DNA from 3 places in the Priestia sp. RMT2NF4 genome. Region 1 is predicted to be linked to each of the others. Evidence: riboswitches for the same ligand, from Rfam matches in the RefSeq annotation. Region 1 holds a riboswitch; each other region holds the start of a gene.
What was found. Region 1 has a riboswitch for ZMP and ZTP ahead of ACMX9J_RS14615 (APC family permease). Riboswitches for the same ligand answer to the same signal wherever they lie in the genome.

Region 1 (5,093 bases):
ACAGAATCCTGAGGCGTAATAGGGTGCAGAAAGTGAATAGAGTCTGCTGAAGCCGTCACACACTCTGTACGACTGTGACGATAAGCTGAAATGGACGCAATCATATCAATATCACTCATTAATTTTCCGCCAAATAAAGTATTGTGATTATTAATATCATTAGGGAAAATGCGGCTCGTTCGAACGGCCTTTGTATCTTTACAATAATTTGCTTTCATTAGTAAGAACCTCCATTGATGCCTATCATAATAAGAATAAAAGAATGAATGAACCTATACTAGCATATTTCGATAAATTTAGCTTTACAAAAAACTCGTTGATTTATTTACAGAAAACAAAAAAGAGGTTGAGACATAACGAAATAAATCCAATTGAAAGACGAACAAATGAGATACATGAGCTGGACTGCTTATGACACCGCAATTGATTTCCGTGCAAGGCTTCGCTTTCCGCGGGCGGGCGCTGAGCCTCCTCGTCGCTTACGCTCCTGCGGGGTCTCACCTGTTCCGCTTTTCCCGCAGGAGTCTTCGCCTTGCCCTCCAATCAACTGCTAGAAGGAACGAAACAAATAAAACGATATGCACCATCGCAAAAAAACGAACCACTCATCAAACAGATTGATGAATGGTTCGTTTTTTACTTGGGCTCAACTATTTTTGTCCTAGCCTCTTTTTTGTCTATCGAATGTAGCTTGATCCAAACGTTTTACCTAAAGAGTCACTGTATAGGTCACTTGACTTCACAGTCCATTTCCCATCTTCTTTCACCATAAAAATTCGTAGCGGACGACTTCCTTCTTTCGTTTCTAATTCATTTACAATATCTTTGAATTTAGAAGCCGCAAACTCTTCAGAGTGTTTTGTATCGTAATCTTTTGTTTCATCTGTATATGCTCTCTTAAGCTGCGATACGTATGAATATAAGTCTGATAAATTAACAGTAGTGTACTCCACTTCTACTACAGCTTTATTATTTGCATTGGCAATCACATTTGTCTTTACGCTTGCTTTTTCTTTCAAAACATCTTTATACATGTTAAAAAAATCTTTTTTTGCTTTATCGGTTAAACTATTAGAAAACGCACCTTTTAATTCCTCATTAAACGCTTTTTTCTGTTCTTCTATGACAGCTGTTTTGTCCGCTGTTACATATTTATCATAATCTACATTTTCTTTGTTTAAGTAAAGAACTTCCGTGTAAGCTTGCAGAGCTTTTTCTGGGTCTTGCAGCTTATTATAGCTTTTCGCGTATTTCTTCGTATCCAGTGTTAATGTTACTTCGTCAATTTCTTCATCATAATCAGATGATTTTGGCTGAAGCCCAATTTTGTACTTTTTATCTTTTTTGACTTCAAAGACGAACATTAATTTTTTTTGCTTCCCAGCGCCAATCTTGTCAGATGAACTGCTTTCTAGTCCAAGTTCCCTACTGTTCACTCCCGTTTTGGGAGATAATTGTTCATCTCCTTCATATAAATACACACCGTCGTAATCCGATAAAGATATACTGTTTTTGGATACATTTTTCACTTTTAAATCAACTTTCAACAGCCCCTTTTCTTCACTTGTAGCTCCTTCATCACTATCTACTAAAATATAAGAAGCGCTGTCAATAGATGCTTCAATCGCCTTATTTTTAGCCGAAGTGGATCCTCCCGTTTCCTTAGAACTGTTACAAGCCGCTAATACTAGCATAAGTACAAAAACCAAAGCCAAAACATTCATTTTTTTCACAGCTGTCCAATCCCCTTTATTTTGTTTTTTTAGAACTTTATCCCAAATAAAGGTTCCCTCTGTGTAAATCCTTAAACCTTAAAATCTATGTTTTTTACAATATTTTGATAAAAACTAAGTCTAAATTCTCCATTCATCTAAATAAAAACACGAGCACCGGCTCGTGTTTTTTATTTAGATTTAAAATTTTCTTGATTGATTTGTTCAGCTTCTTTCATATATCGGTTAGATTTGCCACTTTTAATTCCCCAGTAATAAAAGGCTAATGATACGCAAGCAATCACTAGCATATCCCATCCGAAAGGTAAAATATTTTTGCCTCCGAATTTTTCGCTTCCTATGTAGGAAATAAAAATCATGCACGCTAAATAGATAAGCATCCAAGCCCCGGTTAAAAATTCTTTTTTAAAGCCCACCCATTTATTTTTCGCTTGGTAATAAAAATAAACTGGCAGGCCAATTGCCATAATAAAAATCACTTCACCTGTAAGTGGCCACCTTGCCCAGTAAAGCGTCAAAGAAGCAAAAACGAAGCCGCATGGCGCAATAACTGATGCCCCTTTTAAATAAAATGGACGGTAAAAGTGTGAAGCCGTTTTTCTTAATGTTATAAGCGCTACAGGGCCCATAATATAAGAGATAAGCGTCGCTACTGAGATCACTTCTGCTAAGACACCCCATCCTCTAAATAAAAAGAGAAACAAAAAGCAGGCTGCTAAATTTAGCCACATAGCTGGGCGCGGGACATTGTAAAGTGGATGAAGAGTACCAAATATCTTTGGCAAATATCCATTTTGCTGCATCCCGTATAACATTCTAGAAGTCGTTGCCGTATATGTAGCACCTGTGCCGGAAGGAGAAACAAATGCATCTGCGTATAACACAATTGTTAGCCAGTTAATTCCAAGCGCAATCGCTAAATCAGCAAAAGGAGAATTAAAATTCAAATGATTCCATCCATCCGCAATTGATGACGGACTTACTGCTCCGATAAAAACAATTTGTAATATAATGTATACAATTCCAGCAATAAAAATTGAACCAATTACAGCTACCGGAATCGATTTATTAGGTGACTTTGCTTCTCCTGCCATATTTACAGGACTTTGAAACCCATTAAATGCAAACACGATACCTGATGTTGCCACTGCCGTTAAAACACTCGCCCATCCGTAAGGTGCTACCCCATGCTCACTTGAAAAGTTCCCGCTATGAAAACCAGCAAAAAATAAAGCCCCTGCCGTTAAACCAGGAATAATTAATTTAACAATCGTAATAAATGAGTTTGCTTTAGCAAAGAGATTTACCGTCCAATAGTTCACAAAAAAGTAAATGAATAATAACAGAGACGCAACTGCCAACCCCTTGGACGTTAAAATGCCATTGTCTACTAATTCATGAGTCCAGCGAGCCCATTTCCACGGCCAAGTACTCATATATTGCACAGATGCAATAGCCTCCACTGTTATCGTTGAAGCGATTGAAATCCAGTTAGCCCAAGCAGCCAAAAATCCAATAAATGATCCGTGTGAATACTGAGGATATTTAACCATCCCCCCTGCTTGCGGAAACATCGCGCCCAGTTCAGCGTACGATAGGGCAATGGTCAAAATAACTACCATTCCAATAACCCATGAAAAAATAGCCGCGGGTCCTGCAATTTGAGCTGCTTTCCATGCTCCAAACAGCCATCCTGAACCGATAATCGAACCTATGCCTGTCATGGTTAAAGCAAATGTTCCCATCTTCCTTTGCATATTGCTCATCCAAATCTACTCCTCTTCCCTAGGAAAATAAAAAAAACACTTGCGAAATTTTCTCAAGTGTTTGCCCAGGCGCGCGGCTTATACGCTATATGCTCCCCCATGGTCATCCATGTTGCGCCAGTCACATATAGGAATATATTTTTTATCAGTATATAACATTCATTACTATTACTCAATACACAAAAATGTTTACATTACTTTTACAAAAGTAATGAATTATTCGTAAAATTCCGAATAAATCTTCTTAAAATCTCTTCCTAATTACAAAAAACAACTAAAACTCTAACCTTGCTTATTATTTGATTCTTTTACTTCACGAGCATATCATCTTCTAAAAATTATATTAATATATATTATTCATTTACAAAATACGAATTAACATCTATATATCCATAGAATTCTTGCACTAGCCCCTTTACTTATATACAATATGAAGAAAAGATACTAAAGTAAACTGCCCACCACTTAGCTACGCTTGAAGTGGGAGACTTCTTTTGGGAAAACGTTAACACCTACATATCATGCACTTCGCAACGAATGAAGTACTTCGAGCAAACTTCTCTGTTTACGCAAGCAAAAAACAGGGAAAATTACGAAAAAAGATTGTTAGAGGGATGCTTATGAATTATGCAAATGTAAAAGTTCTTTATTTTGATGACGACGGAACCATTCCAAATCACCCTCGTCTTCCAGTTTTGTTGTATGAACACGTATTTATTAGTAAGAAAGAGAAAGTAGAGAGCATTTTTAATTCTCACAACTGGAAAAACAGCTGGGTAGGCGGCATATATGATTTTCACCATTACCACAGCAATTCTCATGAAGCACTAGGTGTAATTAGCGGATCTGCACGCTTAAAACTAGGTGGACATATGGGAGAAAATATCGTGGTGCATGCTGGGGATGTACTCGTACTCCCTGCAGGTACAGGACATATGCGTCTGCAGTCAACTGCTGATTTTAAAGTGGTTGGAGCTTATCCAGAGGGCATGGATTACAACTTACGAACAGGAAAACAAACGGATCGCCCTCACGTATTTGATGAAATTGCACAAGTACCTATTCCTACAACAGATCCTGTTTATGGCGACAAAGGACCATTGACAGAGTGGTGGAACTAGACAAGCACTTATTGTCTAGTTTTTTTATTTGCTCGTTTTTATAGCTTCCATAAATCTATATTTGAACATACAAATTCTTTTTCTTTAATGCAATAGCAATATACTTTATCTCATCGAGAAAACTACCTTTCTTCTTTTCCGTTCTTTTTTTGTTTCAAAGGCAACTGCGCTTAGGTTCTCCCCTGCTTTTTCTTCCCTAATCATTTCAAATATCTTCTTCTCATACCCTTTTTTTGTTTTTCTAAAAAAATTTTCGTAATTTATAACGAAATTTTCAAAAAACTTATTGCTTTACTATGTCAGACTTGCTATCATAGTGAACATTGTTAGATAAATTTTAGAGGAGGAGTAAAAATTGAACAGAAAATTCATAATATTTATTTTATTCATCATTCCGTTTATTGCTCAATTCGCTTTTTTACCTTTTGTAAATAACATTCATCCAATTATTTTTGGATTACCTATTTTGCATT
Region 2 (5,093 bases), on a different contig from region 1:
AAATGGAGAAAATGTCGGACAACTTAAGAGAGTGCATAAAAACATGTGGACTAAAAGTATTGATTTTTTAACTCGTGATGGACTTCCAGTGTTAGATTCTATTTCTTGGTTTCCTATCTTTTCCTGCGGCTTAAAGGTACATGTACAAGTTCAATGGGAAGGAAGAACGGTGTTTATTGATCACGTGAAAAAACACCGGTGGGTGATAAAAGAAAATGGAAAAATAATAGGGGATCTATTAGGTAAAGGAATAATTAAAAACGAAGGAGCACAAGAAATTAGATGGGGAAATAACGTCTACATGTTAAGCAGTCATGAAGCCGTAGAGGAAGCGTGTATTTTTAATCAAAAAAGAGAAAAAGTCGCGGAGTTTAAATCAGACCTTTTTCATTTTAAACAAGGAAAACACTCAATAAGAGTAACAGAAGAACTGCCCGTACCCATTTTTATCGCTTCTTACTATATAACTACTTTTATTATGCCATACATATAATCAGGCGCAGAATGATTCTGCGCCTGATTTTTATATCATGATTTTACAAATATCATTTGTGAATTCAACGGGATCACTAATAGATAAGCCTTCAATTAAAAGAGCTTGGTTATATAATAAATTTGTATAAAGGTCTAGTTTCTCTTTGTCATTTTCAAATGCATCTTTTAAAGAAGCGAATACATCATGATTTACGTTAATTTCTAACACTTTTTCTGCTTTTACATGCTGATTGTCAGGCATAGCACTTAAAATTTTCTCCATTTCAATCGTTACTTCACCATCAGCTGATAAGCAAACGGGGTGTGTTTTTAAACGTTTAGACGCGCGCACATCTCCTACTTTTCCCGCCAAAGCTTTTTTCATATAGTCAAATAGCTCTTTATTTTCTTTTTCCTCAGACTCATTGAGCTGTTCTTCTTCTGCTTCAATCCCTAAGTCACTGCTCGAAACAGATTTAAATTCTTTTTCTTCGTACGTCATTAACATTTTAATCGCAAATTCATCGATATCTTCTGTAAAATACAGAATTTCGTATCCTTTATCTGCAACCAATTCTGCTTGAGGAAGCTTTTCAATTCGGTCGTACGATTCTCCTGATGCATAATAGATATACTTTTGATCCTCAGGCATGCGCGATACATACTCGTTTAGTGTTACGAGCTTTTTCTCTGTAGAAGAATAGAATAAAAGCAGGTCTTTTAATACATCTTTGTTGCTGCCAAAGTCACTGTAAACGCCGTATTTTAGCTGGCGGCCAAATGATTCATAAAACTTCTCGTACTTTTCACGTTCGTTTTTAAGCAAGCTTTTTAATTCGTTTTTGATTTTCTTGCCGATGTTTTTGGCAATCAGCTGAAGCTGGCGGTCTTGCTGCAAAATTTCACGTGAAATATTAAGAGATAAATCTTCAGAATCTACCATACCTTTTACAAAGCTAAAGTAGTCTGGAAGAAGATCTGCACATTTATTCATAATTAAGACTCCGTTTGAATACAGTTCAAGCCCTTTTTCAAATTCTTTTGAGTAGTAATCAAACGGACTATTTTCTGGAATAAATAAAATGGCATTGTAGCGAATCGTTCCATCCACATTAATATGAAGGTGAGTGAGCGGTTTATCAAATCCGTAGCGCTTTTCTGAATAAAACTGCTCATAGTCTTCTGAAGTCAATTCATTTTTGTTTTTCTTCCAGATCGGTACCATGCTGTTGATAACTTGTTCTTCTGTATAATCTTCTAGCTCGTTATCAGAACCTTCTTTAGGACGTTTTTCCGTTATGTCCATTTTAATCGGGTAGCGGATAAAGTCTGAATACTTTTTAATGATTTCTTTTAAACGATACTCTTCTAGATACTCATCATACGTTTCATCTTCTGTATTTTCTTTAATTTTTAAAATAATTTGAGTTCCGACCGTTTCTTTTTCGCAAGGTTCGATTGTATAACCATCAGCACCAGTAGATTCCCATTTATAGGCTTCATCGCTGCCTAACGCTTTACTAATTACGGTTACGACATCTGCCACCATAAACGCTGCGTAAAACCCAACGCCGAATTGGCCGATAATCGTGTGCCCATCCTTTGTTTCATTTTCGTTTTTAAATGCAAGAGAACCGCTTCTCGCAATTGTGCCCAAGCTGCTTTCAAGCTCTTCCTGCGTCATGCCAATTCCAGTATCCGTAATGGTTAAGGTACGGTTAGTTTTATCGGGTGTTACTTTTATGTAATAGCTTTCTTTGTTAAAACGCAAGGAGTCGTCTGTTAAAGCTTTGTAATAAATTTTATCAATTGCATCGCTTGAATTTGATAGAAGTTCTCTCAAAAATACTTCTTTTTGAGAATAGATGGAATTAATCATCATCTCTAATAATCGCTTTGATTCGGCTTTAAATTCTTTTTTTGACATAAGAAGTTCTCCTTTCCAAATAGGGCTTACAAAATAATTAGCACTTGAATAGATAGAGTGCTAATCACTCTTTTTATTTAACATGTATTAGGGTATTTGTCAATATATTAGGAGATTCACCAAAGAGATTAAAAATTAGACTGAAAAAAGCAAACTTTTAAAAAAAGGTTGAACGTTCTGAAAGAGTTTGCTAGAATATACTTAATTTCAAAGACTATATGTGACTGGCGAAACGCGGATAACCGTGAGGAAGCATATAGTGACGTAGCCGTTCGCCTGGGCAGAGGTAAGGGATTAATACATATCTCTTACCTCTTTCTGTTTAGGGGGAGAGGATATAGAAGTTATCAGACATGTAGGCTAAAAAACCAGACTTTTAAAAAAATTAAAAATGAAGTTCCTTTATCCAAAGGTAAAAACATGTAAAACTACGATGATAATCAGAGGAGAGTACAAAATGAGCACATTAACATTAGAAAAAGTACAAACAATCAAAACATTAAACAACATTGCACAAAAAGGTCTAAATGTTTTTAATCAAGAAGGTTATCAAATTGACAACGACAGCGAAAATCCAGATGCGATTGTCGTGCGTAGCTTTAACATGCACAGCATGGCATTTGACCAAAATTTAAAAGCTATTGCACGAGCTGGAGCAGGGGTTAACAATATACCGGTGGACGCTTGCACGGAGCAAGGTATCGTTGTATTTAATACGCCAGGAGCTAATGCAAACGCAGTAAAAGAAATGGTTTTAACTACAATTATGGCTTCTTCTCGTAACTTATTTGCTGGAGTTGAATGGACAAAAGGATTAGACGGCCAAGGTGATCAAATTCCTAAGTTAGTTGAAGCAGGTAAAAAACAGTTTGTTGGAAAAGAAATCAAAGGTAAAACATTAGGCGTTATTGGTTTAGGTGCAATTGGTGCTCTTGTAGCAAACGACGCGCTTGATTTAGATATGGACGTAATTGGTTTTGATCCATTCATTTCTGTTAATACAGCTTGGAATTTGTCTCGCAACGTACAGCGTGCAATGTCTCTAGAAGAACTATTTGCAGCATCTGACTATATTACGGTTCACGTTCCATTAACGGACGATACAAAAGGTGTTTTCAATAAAGAGACGTTTAGCATCATGAAACCAGATGTTCATATTTTGAACTTCTCACGCGGTGAGCTTGTAAACGAAGAAGATATGAAAGCTGCTCTTGAAAGTGGAAAAGTTGGTCGATATATTACAGATTTCCCAAATCAAAATGTCTTGAACATGAAAAATGTTGTGCCAATTCCTCATTTAGGGGCATCAACTCAAGAATCAGAAGAAAACTGTGCGGTAATGGCAGCACGTCAAGTGAAAAATTTCTTAGAAACAGGAAACGTTAAAAATTCAGTGAACTTCCCGAATGCATCTCTTCCTTACACTGGGAAAAAACGCGTAGCTGCTTTCCATCACAACGTACCGAATATGGTAGGACAACTTACGCAAGTATTCTCAAACTACAATTTAAACATCGCAGATATGGTGAACAGAAGCCGCGGTGAATATGCGTATACAATGATCGATATTGACAATCAAGTAAGTGACGAGATTGTGCCTGAGCTAGAAGAAAAAATTGGTCAAATTGAAGGAATTATTACAAGTCGCATTATCTAATTTGGTTATCATCCTATTTTAGTGTTTCAGCCCTAACTTTTCTAAGTTAGGGCTGTTTTTACATGGTACTTATCTTCATATCATTTCCTTCATTCCCATAGCATATAGAAATACCTTTAAAGAGGTGAACGTTTTGTCAGGAGAAATGATAGGGATTTTGATAGGGTCACTCATCGCGCTGGCAGGAACTTTCATTACGTCTGTCGTAGCTATAGCGGTGTCGAAAGAGCAATACAAGCAAGAGCTTCGCAAAGCATTTATCCAAAAGAAAGTTGATGCCTATACCCATGTGTGTCAGGTTATTTTAGCTATAAAAAATGATTTACTGACAATAACCGTTTCTTCAGCCGGCTTAAACTGGACGGCTCAATCTATTAACAAACTAGCAGATGTATGTATTACGGAAGGACTGTGGATCGATGAAGAAGACAGCAAAAAGCTGGAGGTTCTGCAAAAGCAGCTTTCAAAGTTTGTATTGGATGAAATAGAACTGTCTAGACATGATATCCTCACAACCTGTTATGAAATTATTGAGTATTGTGAAAAAAAGGTAAGGATTCTTCATTTTATGACTACAAAAGAATAGGTGATTACTACTTTAAGAAGGGATAGTAGACGGATTAAAAAAGCATCGGAATATAAAGTCAAAAAACAATCCGTTTATACGCCAGCAGTCGACGAGGGCATTAGTAAGGAAAGGGCCAAGAGGAAATTTTTTTTGTAAAAGCGATAGGAAAAGATAGACTCAGTACCGGGTCTATCTTTTTGCATTTATATAAAGATTAAATATATTTATATATGCATGTGTCCAAGTATTTACAGAAAAAACTCATAAAATATAATACAAAAAGGAGATGATTGTATGTCAAATTACGAGTCGAACAAACCGTATATTAAAGCGGTGAATATACCTAATCCTTTATATCAATCGTTAAAAGGAGACTATTTTGTTGGACAAACTGAGCCTATTCGTTTCGGTGGAAATAGAAATGCTTGGGGCGGGTTAGTTAACCCTTCCGGCTCTGGAGTAGATTT
Region 3 (5,093 bases), on a different contig from region 1:
TATGGACCTTTTCACTTATAACCAGTCCTAGCAGAATTAATACATACTCGGCCCCTTCAGAGGCTGAAAAAGATCCATCAAGGTGGCGCAAGTTATTTAGTGAATCCAAAGTGGAATGTAACACGATTTGAACATTCTGTAGGTGTCATGCTATTGATTAAAAAATTAGGTGGTTCTATAGAAGAACAAATAGCTGGCTTGCTGCATGATATTTCCCATACAGCTTTTTCTCATGTGATAGATTTCGTTTTAGATAATCCAGAACAGGACTTTCACGACCAAATATTTGAAAAAGTAATTCAATCGTCAGAAATACCTTCTGTTTTACAAAAGCATGGATTTAATCTCTTGTCTATATTGCCTATTGAGAAATGGTCCTTATTAGAGCAACCTCTTCCTTCTCTGTGTGCAGACCGGATTGATTACACGCTTCGTGATTTATCTACCTATAATATGATTTCTTTAGACGAAGCTTGTAAATTTGTAGATGAACTAAAAGTGATTGATAGTAAGATTTGTTTAAAAACAGTAAAGGCAGCAGAATGGTGTGTTAAAGCTTATTATACAGAGGTAATTGACTTCTTTCTTCATCCATTAAATGTATATGGGTATGCCATACTAACGGATATATTAAAGATAGCAATGGCCAAGCAGATTATTCATATGGATGACTTATTATCGGATGATGAAACAGTTTGGAAAAAGGTAATTGACAGTAAAGACCATGAATTGCTACAAAAAATGAAAGGCATAGGTAAAAAGATGACAAATGATGAGGGAGATTATGACATACACCAAAAGAAAAAAGTTCGGATTATTGATCCTTTTGTGTTGGTAGGGAATGGCCGAATAAAGAAAGCTACAGAGCTCTCCACCAAAGTAAGAGAATTAAATGAGTATGCTCTAGAAAAGTCCTTAAAAGGAACATTCGTTAGAGTTCTTAATACTTAGTAAAGAGAAAAGCACCTTATTTAGTTAAATAAGGTGCTTTTCTTACATGTGTGGTTGATCATAGCTGCTTTTAATAGTTGATAAAAGTGAAATATATACATGTACATATCTAAAATATAGTATTAGGTGATAATTTGTCCAGTCAAAAGGTAAGCAAAATAAAAAGCCACCTCTGGTCGTCGATAGAGGTGGCTTTTTGAACATCATCATTATGGAATTTATCTTTTATATATTAACATTTATTTCTAAAAAAAGCCATATATAATGGGGTATTGCATATGTATAAGAAACCGCATACCTAATAAAAAAACCCTTATTTATAAAGGTTTTTTCGTTTGCTTGGTTCCTTAAAGAGGCTCTATGTTAACTACGGGTGTATATCTTATACAACTTAAAAAGTGAAAAACCTACTCGACAGTAGGTTTTTCTGCTCTATTGTAGTAAGGATTTTCGCAGATGCCTCACGGCGTCTTGAGTAGTTTGCTCAAATGATAAAAAAGTATTCAATTTAGGCAAGTTGCCTGATAAAGAATGAAAACATATAGTGTAGTTAGAATGCTTCCGGCTCTGAATCCATATTTTTTAAAGACTCCCTGATCTATAAAATTAAAAAGAGCTTAGAATAAATTATTCTAAGCTCTTTTCCGATAAAAAACATTCATGACAGCTAGCTAAAGCTTATACATATAGTAAAAGACAAATTGACTAAAAAGGTGATTATTATTATTCGGAAAATACCGGTTGTTCTAGTCGGAAGCTTATTGTTAAGTATAGGAATTAATGGATTTTTAGTTCCTCATTATTTGTTAGATGGAGGAACAATTGGGATTGCTCTCATCCTTCACTATTATTTTGAATTTCCTACAGGTGTGATGATTATTATTTTGGGTTTTCCATTATGCTGGTTTGCTTGGGTTTATGAAAGAACTTATTTTTATAATAGTTTTTATGGGTTAGTTATTTCTTCTTTATTAATTGATTGGTTAGAACCTATTAAAGACCAGTTTCAGCTTTCTGTTTTTCCTAGTGTGATTTTTGGAGGAATATGTATTGGAACGGGAGTTGGTCTTATGCTTCGATATGAGACAAGCACTGGAGGAACAGATTTACTAGCCCAACTTATATCAAAGGCCTTTTCTCTAAACATAGGAATGGTTATTTTAATTATCGATGGTTTTATCATAACAGCCGGTCTTCCTTTATTAGGACCTAAAACGTTTCTTTTTTCATGTTCCACAATTTTTATAGGTGGAATGACAACTTCGTTAATTACTAAAAAAGAATAATTTAGATTATAAAATGAGCATCTTCTATCCTCTATTTTTTCCTCTTCTTGATTTTTATAAATTTAAAGGTCTCTTATAACAACTCTGAGATTGACTAAAGGGTTCTCTTTTATGGTTGGTTCCTAGAGTACCTGTTATGTAAATTAGATTTGTATATGATATATAATTTAAAAAGAAAAATTTTGATAAAGGTATTGTTAAAATTACTTTTATTATGTAAAATTTTCTTATAAAACAGACTATGTGTTACTGGCGTAAACATGGAGGACCATGAGGAAGCACATAGATAACGGCCGTACGCCTGGGCAAAGTATTTGAACATGAGTTCAAATACTTTTTTTTATTTAGAAAGGAGATTTTTAAGTGAAAGAAATTTGTTTACGATATGGGATGAATCCAAATCAAAGTGAAGCTAAAGTTCAGAATGCTAAGAACAAGCCTATTAAAATCTTAAATGGAGAAGCGAGTTATATTAACTTTCTAGATGTATTAAACGCTTTTCAACTGGTCCGGGAGCTTCGACAGGCGACTGGTCAACCTGCAGCAGCTTCTTTTAAACATGTGAGTCCAGCAGGTGCAGCTGTGTACTCTCCACTAAATGAGACACTTACTGAATCCTATTTTGTTAAAGGCTTAGACCTGTCTCCTTTAGCGACTGCTTATGCAAGAGCGCGTGGGACAGATAGGATGTCTTCATTTGGAGATTGTGCTGCTTTTAGTGATGAAGTGGATATAACTGTAGCTACTCTCCTCAAAAAAGAGGTTTCTGATATGATTGTTGCACCACGCTACACTCAAGAAGCATTAGAGATTTTGAAACAGAAAAAGAAAGGAAAATATCTAATTTTAGAAATTGATCCAAACTATGTGCCTGATCCAATTGAAAAAAGAACGGTATTTGGCATTACTCTAGAACAACAAAGAAATGATGTACAGATTGAGAAAGAAGTTTTTAATCATATTGTTACGACTCAATGTGATATCCCTGATCATGCAAAGAGAGACCTTCTTGTTGCTCTTATTACATTAAAATATACACAATCAAACTCTGTTTGCTTCACATTAGATGGCCAAACAATTGGAATTGGTGCTGGACAACAGTCTCGTATTCATTGTACAAGGTTGGCAGCTGAAAAAGCTGATAACTGGTGGTTAAGACAGCATCCAAGGGCCCTTAACATGAAGTTCAAAGAAGGCATTTCTCGTGTAGAAGTGAATAATGCCATTGATGGATGGCTGAATGATGATATTACTGAGGTAGAAAATGAACAATGGAAACGGTGTTTTGAAGAGGTCCCTGCTAGGCTAAGTAAGAGTGAAAAACAAGAATGGCTAAAAGGATTAAAAGGCGTTTCCTATGCATCCGATGCTTTTCTACCTTTCCGTGATAATATAGATCGTGCAGCTCAAAGTGGCGTTAAATATGTGATTCAAACAGGAAATTCTTTACGAGATGAACAAGTTACACAGGCAGCAAATGAATATGGAATGATCATGGCACATTCAGGTATACGTGTATTCCATCATTGAGCTATGAATTAAATATAATTAGCCCAAAAGAGCCAAGACTTATAAAGGGACTGGCTCTTTTGAACTGTTTTCGATACATGTGATTATGGTAACTACCTTTTATATCATATACATATAATTATCTTTCTTATGAAACGAGGTTATTATGGGTGTCTTTAATTTAATTCAGCTAATTTTCTCAAACGTTCTTTGTCTCTAATAATGTAGCCTCGCGATTGCTTTTCAATAATATTTGATTTACATAGTTGGGCTAGTACATGGAGTAGATGGCGATATGATACACCCAAGTATTCGCATACTTCAGTATGTTTTTCTTTATAAAAGTTATCATCAGCCGACAATATTATAAAGGCAGCAAGGCGATTCTCAAGTGGATAGGCCTGATTTTGTGTATACTTTGCTGAAATTCTAGTTGCTTTCTCGCTTAAAAAACTGCATAAATATCTGAGAAATATAACATCTGTTAAGAGCTTATTTTTACAGGTATCAATAGGAATAGCCAAACAGATGGTTTTTGTGACAGTTTGTATGGCTTTAGAATATCGTTGTGAATTTAATAGTTCCACTTCCCCCATAAATGTTGGAGCTTGTAAAAAATTAATTAAGGACACTTTCCCATTCTCGTGTGTAACATAGAGTTTTGCCTTACCTTCAACAAGATAATAAATATATTGAGGATAAGAGCCTTCCTTATAAATAAATTCACCACGTTCAAATTCGCAGACCTGAATAAATGGAGCAATTGGAAAGGAAAAAAGTGATTGAATAGAGTATTTCTCGATATAGTGATTTTGCATAGGGTTGTTTAAGAATTTCATTTTTTCTCCTACTATTATAAAAAATATGAGATATCTCACATTATTTTATGTTTTTACATGCTATGATGCAATAAAAGTTGATAGATCAATAGGGAGTTGTTTCATAAAGATGATCAAACAAGATGGATATTGGAATGAAGTAGCTAATAAAAAAGAATTTACTACGCCTTTTCAACCTGAATTATTCCTAACACATGTTAGTAACAATGCTGCCATATTGGATTATGGTTGTGGGTATGGACGGACTTTATTGGAATTAAGAAGTTACGATTATAACCATTTACATGGTGTAGACTTTTCGGAAGAAATGATTAAAAGAGCTAAGTCTCATGACTCAGAAATCGATTTTCAAGTAATTCAAAGTGGGAACCTTCCTTTTTCTAAGAATTCTTTGGATGCTGTTTTACTTTTTGCAGTTTTAACATGTGTGTATAAAGATGAGGAACAGAATGCTATTTTAAATGAGATTAAACGAGTACTAAAACCAGGAGGTATTATCTACATCAAT

Region 2: another riboswitch for ZMP and ZTP. It lies ahead of ACMX9J_RS02950 (phosphoglycerate dehydrogenase); the one in region 1 lies ahead of ACMX9J_RS14615 (APC family permease).
Region 3: another riboswitch for ZMP and ZTP. It lies ahead of ACMX9J_RS22565 (phosphoribosylaminoimidazolecarboxamide formyltransferase); the one in region 1 lies ahead of ACMX9J_RS14615 (APC family permease).

Annotation. Positions count from the first base shown of each region.
Region 1 is NZ_JBLQZO010000003.1:212,706-217,798, reverse strand. Features, by position in the region: gene ACMX9J_RS14630 (acyl-CoA thioesterase) at 1-218, opposite strand, end outside; gene ACMX9J_RS14625 (hypothetical protein) at 410-547, opposite strand; gene ACMX9J_RS14620 (DUF5105 domain-containing protein) at 678-1,724, opposite strand; gene ACMX9J_RS14615 (APC family permease) at 1,904-3,499, opposite strand; ZMP/ZTP riboswitch at 3,556-3,634, opposite strand; gene ACMX9J_RS14610 (cupin domain-containing protein) at 4,021-4,620, shown strand; gene ACMX9J_RS14605 (DUF3311 domain-containing protein) at 4,976-5,093, shown strand, end outside.
Region 2 is NZ_JBLQZO010000001.1:591,108-596,200, forward strand. Features, by position in the region: gene ACMX9J_RS02940 (hypothetical protein) at 1-493, shown strand, start outside; gene htpG (molecular chaperone HtpG) at 524-2,401, opposite strand; ZMP/ZTP riboswitch at 2,612-2,690, shown strand; gene ACMX9J_RS02950 (phosphoglycerate dehydrogenase) at 2,859-4,058, shown strand; gene ACMX9J_RS02955 (hypothetical protein) at 4,183-4,644, shown strand; gene ACMX9J_RS02960 (DUF6143 family protein) at 4,921-5,093, shown strand, end outside.
Region 3 is NZ_JBLQZO010000007.1:29,252-34,344, forward strand. Features, by position in the region: gene ACMX9J_RS22555 (HD domain-containing protein) at 40-951, shown strand; gene ACMX9J_RS22560 (YitT family protein) at 1,653-2,237, shown strand; ZMP/ZTP riboswitch at 2,473-2,551, shown strand; gene ACMX9J_RS22565 (phosphoribosylaminoimidazolecarboxamide formyltransferase) at 2,601-3,767, shown strand; gene yeiL (transcriptional regulator YeiL) at 3,923-4,585, opposite strand; gene ACMX9J_RS22575 (class I SAM-dependent methyltransferase) at 4,695-5,093, shown strand, end outside.